DNA from 2 places in the Pseudomonas sp. IzPS59 genome. Region 1 is predicted to be linked to the other one. Evidence: predicted binding sites of a transcription regulator. Region 1 holds the regulator's gene; the other holds the start of a gene.
The links. The regulator sigma-54, encoded in region 1, starts transcription at its own class of promoters, with help from an activator protein. The targets are predictions, from matches to a motif close to ANTGGCATNNANNTTGCTNT.
Positions count from the first base shown of each region.

Region 1 (4,975 bases):
ATGGCTTCCTGTTCCTGATGTCCCTCGGTGCTCAGGTGGATTTTGGTGCCCTTGCCGGCAGCGAGCATCATCATCGCCATGATGCTTTTGCCATCTACCGTGGTTTCCGGGGTGCGACCCACTCTGATCGTGCAGTCGGGATACTGACCCGCCACGCCCACGAACTTTGCCGACGCCCGGGCATGCAGGCCCAGCTTGTTGATGATTTCGATTTCCAGAGCAGGCATCGCGGTGTGAATCCTTTAGCTGAGGTCGCGGTGGCGAACCTGGACGTTCTTCAGGGTTTTCTGCAGGGCCTGACCCAGGCGTTCGGTCAGGTAGACGGAACGGTGATGTCCGCCGGTGCAGCCAATGGCAATGGTCACGTAGGCACGATTGCTCGCAGCGAAGCGCGGCAACCATTTGAACAGATACGCATAGATGTCCTGGAACATCTCTTCGACTTCCGGCTGAGCCGCCAGGTACTCGGCTACCGGCTCATCGAGTCCGGATTGCGCACGTAGTTCCGGTTTCCAGTACGGGTTGGGCAGGCAGCGTACATCGAACACCAGATCCGCATCCACCGGCATGCCGCGTTTGAAACCGAACGACTCCACCAGAAACGCCGTACCGGGCTCCGGCTGGTTCAGCAGGCGCAGCTTGATGGTGTCGCGCAACTGATACAGGTTCAGATTGGTGGTATTGACCTTCAGGTCGGCCAGATCGGCGATCGGGCCCAGCAGGGCGGTTTCATCGTTGATGGCTTCAGCCAGCGAGCGGTTGGCACTGCTCAGCGGGTGACGACGACGGGTTTCCGAGAAGCGCTTGAGCAGGGTTTCTTCATCGGCATCCAGATACAGGACGTCGCACTGGATATGTCGGCTGCGGACTTCCTCAAGCAACTCCGGAAAACGCGAAAGGTGGCTTGGCAGGTTGCGCGCATCGATCGATACCGCGACCAGTGGCTGAGACAGTTCCGTATGAATCAGTGCGCGTTCCGCCAGCTCCGGCAGCAGGCCCGCCGGCAGATTGTCGATGCAGTAGTAGCCGTTGTCCTCAAGGACATCCAGGGCCGTGCTTTTGCCCGAGCCGGAGCGGCCACTGACGATGATCAAGCGCATGTTTAGTGCCCGTTTTGCTCGTCCAGGACAACCTGATACAAGGCTTCGTTGGTGGTGGCGCGACGCAGCTTTTCGCGTACTTCCTTGCGATCGAGCATGCTGGCGATCTGGCGCAGCAGTTCCAGGTGTGCATCGGTGGCAGCTTCCGGGACCAGCAGCACGAACAGCAGGTCCACCGGCGCGCCATCGATGGCATCGAAATCGATAGGTGCTTCAAGGTGCATCAAGGCGCTGATGGGCGATTCACAGCCCTTGAGGCGGCAATGGGGAATGGCGATGCCGTTGCCAAAACCGGTCGAACCGAGTTTTTCACGGGCAATCAGCGCCTCGAAGACATCTTGCATCTCCAGATCCGGTTTTTCCCGGGCGATCAGGTTGGCAATTTGTTCGAGGGCTTTCTTTTTACTGCCGCCCGGCACGTTCACCAGGGAACGGCCGGGGGTCAGGATGCTTTCAAGTCGGATCATGGGGGTGGGGGTTATCGACCGGTAGCGCCCTGAAGCAGGCTCTGGGTCTTTTCCTTATGCTTTTTGAGTTGTTTATCAAGCTTGTCGGTCAGCGCGTCGATCGCTGCGTACATGTCGGTATGTTCCGCGTTTGCGACGACCTCGTTGCCGGGAATATGCAGCGTGGCTTCGATTTTCTGTTTCAGCTTTTCGACGCACATCGTGACTTGCACGTTGGTGATCTTGTCGAAATGTCCCTCAAGCCTCTTGAGCTTCTGCTCAACGTATTCACGGAGAGGTTGGGTAACTTCCAGTTGGTGTCCACTGATGTTGACTTGCATACAGCTTCTCCTTCGTTGCCAGTGCATAAAGCGGCAGGCCGAAGAGCCTGCCACTGGAACGCTGTAACGTGGCTTACATCAACCGCTTGCGTTCGCTCGAAGGCGCGATCCCGAGGGATTCGCGGTACTTGGCGACGGTGCGGCGAGCCACCTGAATGCCTTGTGCCTCCAGTAAACCAGCGATCTTGCTGTCACTCAACGGCTTTTTCTGATTTTCCGCGGCGACCAGTTTCTTGATGATCGCGCGGATCGCCGTGGATGAGCATTCGCCGCCTTCGGAGGTGCTGACGTGGCTGGAGAAAAAGTATTTCAGTTCATATATGCCCCGGGGGGTATGCATGAATTTCTGCGTGGTCACCCGGGAAATCGTCGACTCGTGCATGCCGACTGCCTCGGCGATGTCATGCAGCACGAGTGGCTTCATCGCTTCGTCGCCGTATTCCAGGAAGCCGCGCTGATGCTCGACGATCTGGGTGGCCACTTTCATAAGGGTTTCGTTGCGGCTCTGCAGGCTCTTGATGAACCAGCGGGCTTCCTGCAACTGATTGCGCATGAAGGTATTGTCGGCGCTGGTGTCGGCGCGACGGACGAAACCGGCGTACTGGGCGTTGACCCGCAGGCGCGGCACCGACTCCTGGTTCAACTCGACCAGCCAGCGCTCGTTGTCCTTGCGCACGATCACGTCAGGCACCACGTATTCGGCTTCGGTGGATTCGATCTGTGAGCCGGGGCGCGGGTTGAGGCTCTGGACCAGTTCGATGACCTGGCGCAGTTCATCTTCCTTGAGCTTCATGCGGCGCATCAGCTGGCTGTAGTCGCGGCTGCCGAGCAGGTCGATGTAATCGGTGACCAGGCGCTTGGCTTCGGCCAGCCAAGGAGTCTTGGCCGACAGCTGGCGCAATTGCAGCAGCAGGCATTCGCCCAGGTTGCGTGCGCCAATGCCGGCGGGTTCGAATTGCTGGATGCGGTGCAGGACCGCTTCGATCTCGTCCAGCTCGATGTCGAGCTCCGGATCGAAGGCGTCGAGAATTTCTTCGAGGGTTTCGTCGAGGTAGCCCTGATTGTTGATGCAATCGATCAGGGTGACGGCAATCAGGCGATCGGTGTCGGACATCGGCGCCAGGTTCAACTGCCACAGCAGGTGGCTTTGCAGGCTTTCACCGGCGGAAGTGCGGGTGGTGAAATCCCACTCGTCGTCATCGTTGCTCGGCAGGCTGCTGGCGCTGGTCTGGTAGACGTCTTCCCAGGCGGTGTCGACAGGCAGTTCGTTGGGGATTCGCTCGTTCCATTCGCCGTCCTCGAGATTGTCGACCGTCGGCGCGGTTTCCTGGTAGGAAGGTTCCTGGATCTCGGTATTGGGCTTCTGTTCGGCGTTGTCGGCCAGCGGGTCGGAATTGTCGAAGTCGTCGCCGTCTTCCTGGCGTTCGAGCATCGGGTTGGATTCCAGAGCCTCCTGAATTTCCTGTTGCAGATCCAGGGTCGACAATTGGAGCAGGCGGATGGCCTGTTGCAGCTGCGGTGTCATCGTCAGCTGCTGGCCCATTCTCAAGACTAGCGATGGTTTCATGGCAGGGGCTTAACACCTTATTCGCCGGCGCTATGCGCCATCCACTACAGGGCGCCGAGGCGCCAAACATAAGCAAATTATATGCCTGAAACTGTCGTGTTTGCCTAGAGCGCTGTAACAATAAAAGCGTATAAAAATGCGCTTCAACGTTACAGCACCCGGACGGCTGGTCGAATGCTGTCGCGCTTACAGGCGGAACTCGTGACCCAGATACACTTCCTTCACCAGATCGTTGGCGAGGATGGTCGCGGAGTCGCCTTCGGCGATCAGTTGGCCGTCATTGACGATGTAGGCCGTTTCGCAGATATCCAGCGTCTCGCGGACGTTGTGGTCGGTGATCAGCACACCGATGCCCTTGGCCTTGAGATGGTGAATGATCTGCTTGATGTCGCCCACGGAGATCGGGTCGACACCGGCGAACGGTTCGTCGAGCAGGATGAATTTCGGTGCGGTGGCCAGTGCGCGGGCGATTTCCACCCGGCGACGCTCGCCACCGGACAGGCTCATGCCGAGGTTATCGCGGATATGGCTGATGTGGAATTCCTGCAGCAGGCTCTCCAGCTCCTTGCGACGGCCGGCCTTGTCGAGCTCCTGGCGGGTTTCGAGGATGGCCATGATGTTGTCGGCTACCGACAGTTTGCGGAAGATCGAGGCTTCCTGCGGCAGATAGCCGATACCGGCCTTGGCGCGGCCGTGCATCGGCTGGTGGCTGACGTCCAGGTCGTCGATCAGCACACGGCCCTGATCGGCCTGCACCAGGCCGACGATCATGTAGAAGCAGGTGGTCTTGCCGGCGCCGTTGGGGCCGAGCAGGCCCACGATCTGGCCGCTGTCGATCGACAGGCTGACGTCACGCACGACCTGGCGGCTTTTATAGGCCTTGGCCAGGTGCTGAGCTTTCAGGGTTGCCATTACTGGGTTTTCTCGTCGGTTTTCTTCTTCGGCTGGATCACCATGTCGATGCGCGGACGCGCTTCGGTGACCTTGTTGCCGGTAGCGCGACCGGCGCTGGCGAGTTTTTTCACCGTGTCATAGACGATCTTCTCGCCCTGAGTGGTGTTGTTGTCCTTGTCGACGACCTTGGCCTTGTCGATCAGTACGACGCGGTTTTGCTGCGCGTGGTACTGAATGGTCACGCCCCAGCCCTGGACGGGTTTGGTGTCGCCAGCGGTTTGCAGTTGTTCGAAATAGGCCAGGTTGCCTACCGAAGTCACCACGTCGATCTCGCCGGCCGGGTTGCGCGTCAGCGTTACGGTGTCGCCTTTGACGATCATCGAACCCTGGGTGATGATCACGGCGCCCTTGTAAGTGGCAACGCCATTCTTGTCGTCCAGCTGGGCATCGTCGGCCTGAATGCGGATTGGCTGCTCCTGATCGTTCGGCAGAGCCCAGGCGCTCACGCTTCCCAGTGCTGCGCCCAGACTGAGCAAAATAGGGAGGGTTTTAACGAGCCTCATACTGTCCTCTTACGTTCGATAGCAGGTGTATCCTGCTTTCCTTCAAATACGCTTTCATTCCCAC
Region 1 covers NZ_CP062251.1:1,051,776-1,056,750, forward strand. The annotation lists gene IF189_RS04530 (HPr family phosphocarrier protein) at 1-227, opposite strand, end outside; gene rapZ (RNase adapter RapZ) at 243-1,100, opposite strand; gene ptsN (PTS IIA-like nitrogen regulatory protein PtsN) at 1,103-1,567, opposite strand; gene hpf (ribosome hibernation-promoting factor, HPF/YfiA family) at 1,579-1,887, opposite strand; gene IF189_RS04550 (RNA polymerase factor sigma-54) at 1,961-3,454, opposite strand; gene lptB (LPS export ABC transporter ATP-binding protein) at 3,641-4,366, opposite strand; gene lptA (lipopolysaccharide transport periplasmic protein LptA) at 4,366-4,911, opposite strand; gene lptC (LPS export ABC transporter periplasmic protein LptC) at 4,898-4,975, opposite strand, start outside.

Region 2 (4,975 bases), 660 kb from region 1:
TCGACGGTCAGGGTCTGGCCGGTGAGGGCGGTGAGCATCGCTTCGCGCTTGGTGAACGGGTGCGCCTGTTCCACCGCCTGGCGCAACGAATTGAGCGCCTCGGTGGATTCGGTGAACAGCTCGCTGATGAACTGGCCATGGCTGCGCTGACCGCTGATGGCCAGCAGCATCTCCGCCGCCGGGTTCATGTACTCGAGGCGCAATTCGGCGTCGAGCAGGATGGTGGCGGTGGTCAGGTTGTCGAGCAGCAATCGGTGGAGTGCGTCGCTTATGGTCATCAGGACCTCTTTTGGAGCAAGGCGTGCGCGAGAAACGAAGCGCCGGTGCGAGGAAAATGCAAAAACCAAACCAAGGCTCCGAAAAGAAGCGTTCATCCCCTGAAACGGGCGTTTGACGCTCGTTTGCGTGGCGATCAGCCGGCCCTGGCGGGTACTTTCGAACCAAAATGGGTTGGATTGTGAGTACGGTGCAGACTGTTGCACCAATATAGTGCGCAAAGCTGAACGGCGTTAGAAGAAACGCAGGAAGGGGTTTTTCGGTTCGACGGGTTTGTCTTTCAGCGGGCATTCCGGGCGAACGCCGTAGTCGTCGGTGGTGCAGGGTTTGACCTGGCGTTTCTGTGCCAGCGAAATGCGCTGCATATGGAATGGCTGATTGGCGGTGCGCTCGACGATGCGGTCCTGCGCATCAAGGATTTCCACCGACAGGTTATGGCTGCCGCGATCGATATTGCTCAGCGGGAATACCGGGCTCAGTCCGGGTTCGCCGGTGGGCTGGCCGTCCAGCAGCAGGCGATAGCGATGACCTTTTTGCAGGCCGGGTTCGCTGGTGATGCTGACGATCAATTCGCCGGCGCTGCTGCGAATGGTCGCGTCCGGCTCGGGAACCAGCACCCGCAGCATGTCGTAGCGGAACAGCGGTTGCTCCGGTGATTTTTTCGCCGTGGTGATGGGCGCCGCCCCGGTCGGGTTGGAAGCCATTCGATTGCTGGTGGCCAGCGGTACACGCTTGGCGTTGCCGCGTGGCTGGTCGGTGTAGACCCGATTGCCCTGGGAATCGACATAAGTGAAGACCTCGGCGGATGCGCCAAGCGCAAACAGGGCCAGACACACGGCAATCAATCCGCGAGTCATGGCTTGTGCACCCGCTGCACGGTAAAGACCACAGCCGGACTCTGCTGAATGATCGCCTCGCCATCGATCACCTGAACCGCCAGCCGATGCTCGCCACGGTCGACGTTCACCAGTTGCATGATCGGAACATTGCTCGGCTGGCCGTAAGGCGCGTCGTCCAGCAACAGACGCAATTGATGCGGCGGTTGCAGGCGCGGCTTGATCAGCACGCTGACGGTGAACGTGCCGTTGTTGGCGCGCAGGGCTTCTTCGGTGGGCAGGCCGGTCAGTTCCAGCACCTCATAGGCATTGCGCGCAGGAGCACGGCTGGCCGTGTCCGGTGACGGCGCACTCGGTGCCTGAGGCTGGACGCTGTTGAGCGGCGGCAACTCCACCGCCTGTGCCTTCACGCCGTCCGGCGAGTGATCGCTGTACACCGTATTGCCGTTGGCGTCGGTGTACTTGTAGATCTGTGCAGCGACGGGCAGGGCGATCAGCAGCAGGATGTAGAGAAAGGTGCGACCCATGAAATCGACCGGAAACGAAAACGATGGGTTGCAGCATAGGCCAGTCGGGCGGGGATGGCTCGGGCGGTAAACATCCGGGCAATAAAAAAGGCCTCCCGAAGGAGGCCTCTCTTTTGTCACGCCGCGTAGCGCAGCGCTACCGGATCAGCAGCTGTAGTACAGCTCATATTCCAGTGGGTGTACGAAGGTGCGGACCTTGATTTCTTCTTCGGATTTCAGCGCGATGTAGGCATCGATGAAGTCGTCGGAGAACACGCCGCCCTTGGTCAGGAACGCGCGGCCCTTGTCCAGCTCTTCCAGGGCTTCTTTCAGGCTGCCGCAAACTTGCGGGATCTCTTTCGCCTCTTCAGGCGGCAGGTCGTACAGGTTTTTGTCAGCAGCATCGCCTGGGTGAATCTTGTTCTGGATACCGTCCAGACCGGCCATCAGCAGTGCTGCGAAAGCCAGGTACGGGTTGGCAGCCGGATCCGGGAAACGTGCTTCGATACGACGGCCGCGTGGGCTGTTGACGTAAGGAATACGGATCGAGGCGGAACGGTTGCGAGCCGAGTAGGCCAGCATTACCGGCGCTTCGAAACCTGGCACCAGACGCTTGTAGGAGTTGGTGGCCGGGTTGGTGAAGCCGTTCAGGGCCTTACCGTGCTTGATGATACCGCCGATGAAGTACAGGGCGGTTTCGGACAGGCCGGCATAACCTTCACCAGCGAAGGTGTTCTTGCCATCTTTGGCGATGGACATGTGAACGTGCATACCCGAACCGTTATCGCCGTACAGAGGCTTCGGCATGAAGGTCGCGGTGCGGCCATAGGCATCGGCCACGTTGTGGACAACGTATTTCAGAGTCTGAACTTCGTCAGCTTTCTTCACCAGGGTGTTGAACTTGACACCAATTTCGTTTTGACCGGCAGTTGCCACTTCGTGGTGGTGAACTTCAACGGTCTGACCCATTTCTTCCAGTGCGTTGCACATGGCGGTACGGATTTCGTGGTCGTGGTCGAACGGCGGAACCGGGAAGTAGCCGCCTTTCACGCCTGGACGGTGGCCCTTGTTGCCGCCTTCCACGTCCTGGTCGGACATCCACGAGCCTTGCTCGGAGTAGATCTTGAACATCGAGCCGGAGATGTCGGACTTGAACTTCACTTCGTCGAAGATGAAGAACTCAGGCTCTGGACCTGCGAATACGGTGTCACCGATACCGGTGGTCTTCAGGTATTCCTCGGCGCGGTGGGCGATGGCGCGCGGGTCGCGATCGTAACCCTGCATGGTCGAAGGTTCGATGATGTCGCAGACCAGGATCAGGGTCGGCTCTTCGGTGAACGGGTCCAGAACGGCGGTTTCGTCGTCCGGCAGCAGGATCATGTCGGAGGCTTCGATGCCTTTCCAGCCAGCGATGGAGGAACCGTCGAACATCTTGCCAACTTCGAAGAAGTCGTCTTCCAGCGCATCGCGAGCCGGCATGGTCACGTGGTGCTGAGTGCCTTTGGTGTCCGTGAAGCGCAGATCAATCCACTTGACGTCATGATCTTTGATGAGTTGAACCGACTTCGACATAGTGTCCTCCGGGTGGCTTAGGGCTGGTAGTGGATGCCCTTAAATGTTGGTGATGCCGGCGCGAATACTCTGCCAAGGCAACCTGCCTCACAAGGGAGCAAATTGCATGCCAGTGCCCCAGCATGGGTTTTTTGCCCCAAATTCACGCTTATTAAGGTGCGAAACGCATAAAGGCTGAAAATCTCGCCCTTTAATGTAGCGCCATAAGTCGAAAATGACCCGTTTTGGTGCATGCAAAACCTTCTGCATATTAACTGGTTAAACCTTGAGCAATTTCCGCTATAATCCGCGCCCCCCTTTTTCGGCTGGCCCAGCGCGCGCTGTTTTCATGAAACTAATCGTAAAAGTCTTCCCCGAGATCACCATCAAAAGCCGACCTGTCCGGACGAAATTCATCCGCCAGCTGGCCAAGAACATCCGCACCGTGCTCCGCGACCTGGACCCGGCCGTGGTGGTGAACGGCGTGTGGGACAATCTCGAGCTGGAAACCCGCGTGACCGATCCCAAGGCCCTGAAAGAGATGGGCGAGCGCCTGACCTGCATGCCGGGCATCGCGCACTTTCTGCAGATCGACGAGTACCCGCTAGGCGACTTCGACGACATCACCGAGAAGTGCAAGCAGCACTACGGCGATGCGCTGGCCGGGAAGATTTTCTCGGTGCGCTGCAAACGTGCGGGCAAGCATGCATTCAGCTCGATGGACGTCGAAAAATACGTCGGCAGCAAGCTGCGCCGTGAGTGCGGTGCCGCCGGAATCGACCTGAAAGCGCCGGAAATCGAAGTCCGCATCGAAGTTCGCGACAAACGGTTGTTTGTCATCCACAGCCAGCACAATGGCATCGGCGGCTACCCGCTCGGTGCGCTGGAGCAGACGCTGGTATTGATGTCCGGAGGCTTTGACTCGACGGTTGCGGCCTACCAGATCATGCGTCGCGGCCTGATGGCGCACTTCTGCTTCTTCAATCTGGGCGGTCGTGCCCACGAACTGGGCGTGATGGAAGTCGCGCATTTCATCTGGAAGAAGTACGGCAGCTCGCAACGCGTGCTATTTGTCAGTGTTCCATTTGAAGAAGTCCTGGGCGAAATTCTCGGCAAGGTCGATAACAGTCATATGGGCGTCGTATTGAAGCGTATGATGTTGCGCGCGTCCTCGGCCATCGCCGAGCGCCTGCACATTGATGCGCTGGTCACCGGCGAGGCGATCTCCCAGGTGTCGAGCCAGACGCTGCCGAACCTGTCGGTGATCGACTGCGTGACCGACAAACTGGTCCTGCGTCCGCTGATCGTCGCCCACAAGCAGGACATCATCGACACGGCCAACGAAATCGGCACCGCCGATTTCGCCCGGCACATGCCGGAGTACTGCGGGGTCATTTCGGTCAATCCGAAAACCGCCGCCAAGCGTGGCCGGGTCGAACACGAAGAGCAGGAATTCGACATGGCGGTGCTCGAGCGTGCGCTCGCAAACGCCAGACTGGTGCCGATCGATCGGGTGATCGACGAATTGGGCCAGGATTTGCAAATCGAAGAAGTCAGCGAGGCACTGGCCGGCCAGATCGTCATCGACATCCGTCACCCGGATGCCGCCGAGGATGAGCCGCTGGAACTCGAGGGCATAGAAGTACAGACGATGCCGTTCTATGCAGTGAACGCACGTTTCAAGGAACTGGACCCTACTCGCCAGTACCTGCTGTATTGCGACAAAGGCGTGATGAGTCGCCTGCATGCTCACCATTTGCTCAGTGAGGGGCATGCCAATGTGCGCGTTTATCGACCGAGCTAAGT
Region 2 covers NZ_CP062251.1:392,161-397,135, forward strand. The annotation lists gene glnL (nitrogen regulation protein NR(II)) at 1-278, opposite strand, end outside; gene IF189_RS01775 (DUF4124 domain-containing protein) at 510-1,133, opposite strand; gene IF189_RS01780 (DUF4124 domain-containing protein) at 1,130-1,639, opposite strand; gene glnA (glutamate--ammonia ligase) at 1,784-3,190, opposite strand; gene thiI (tRNA uracil 4-sulfurtransferase ThiI) at 3,519-4,973, shown strand.
Region 2: the regulator sigma-54 is predicted to act here: its motif matches at 3,285-3,304, upstream of glnA (glutamate--ammonia ligase).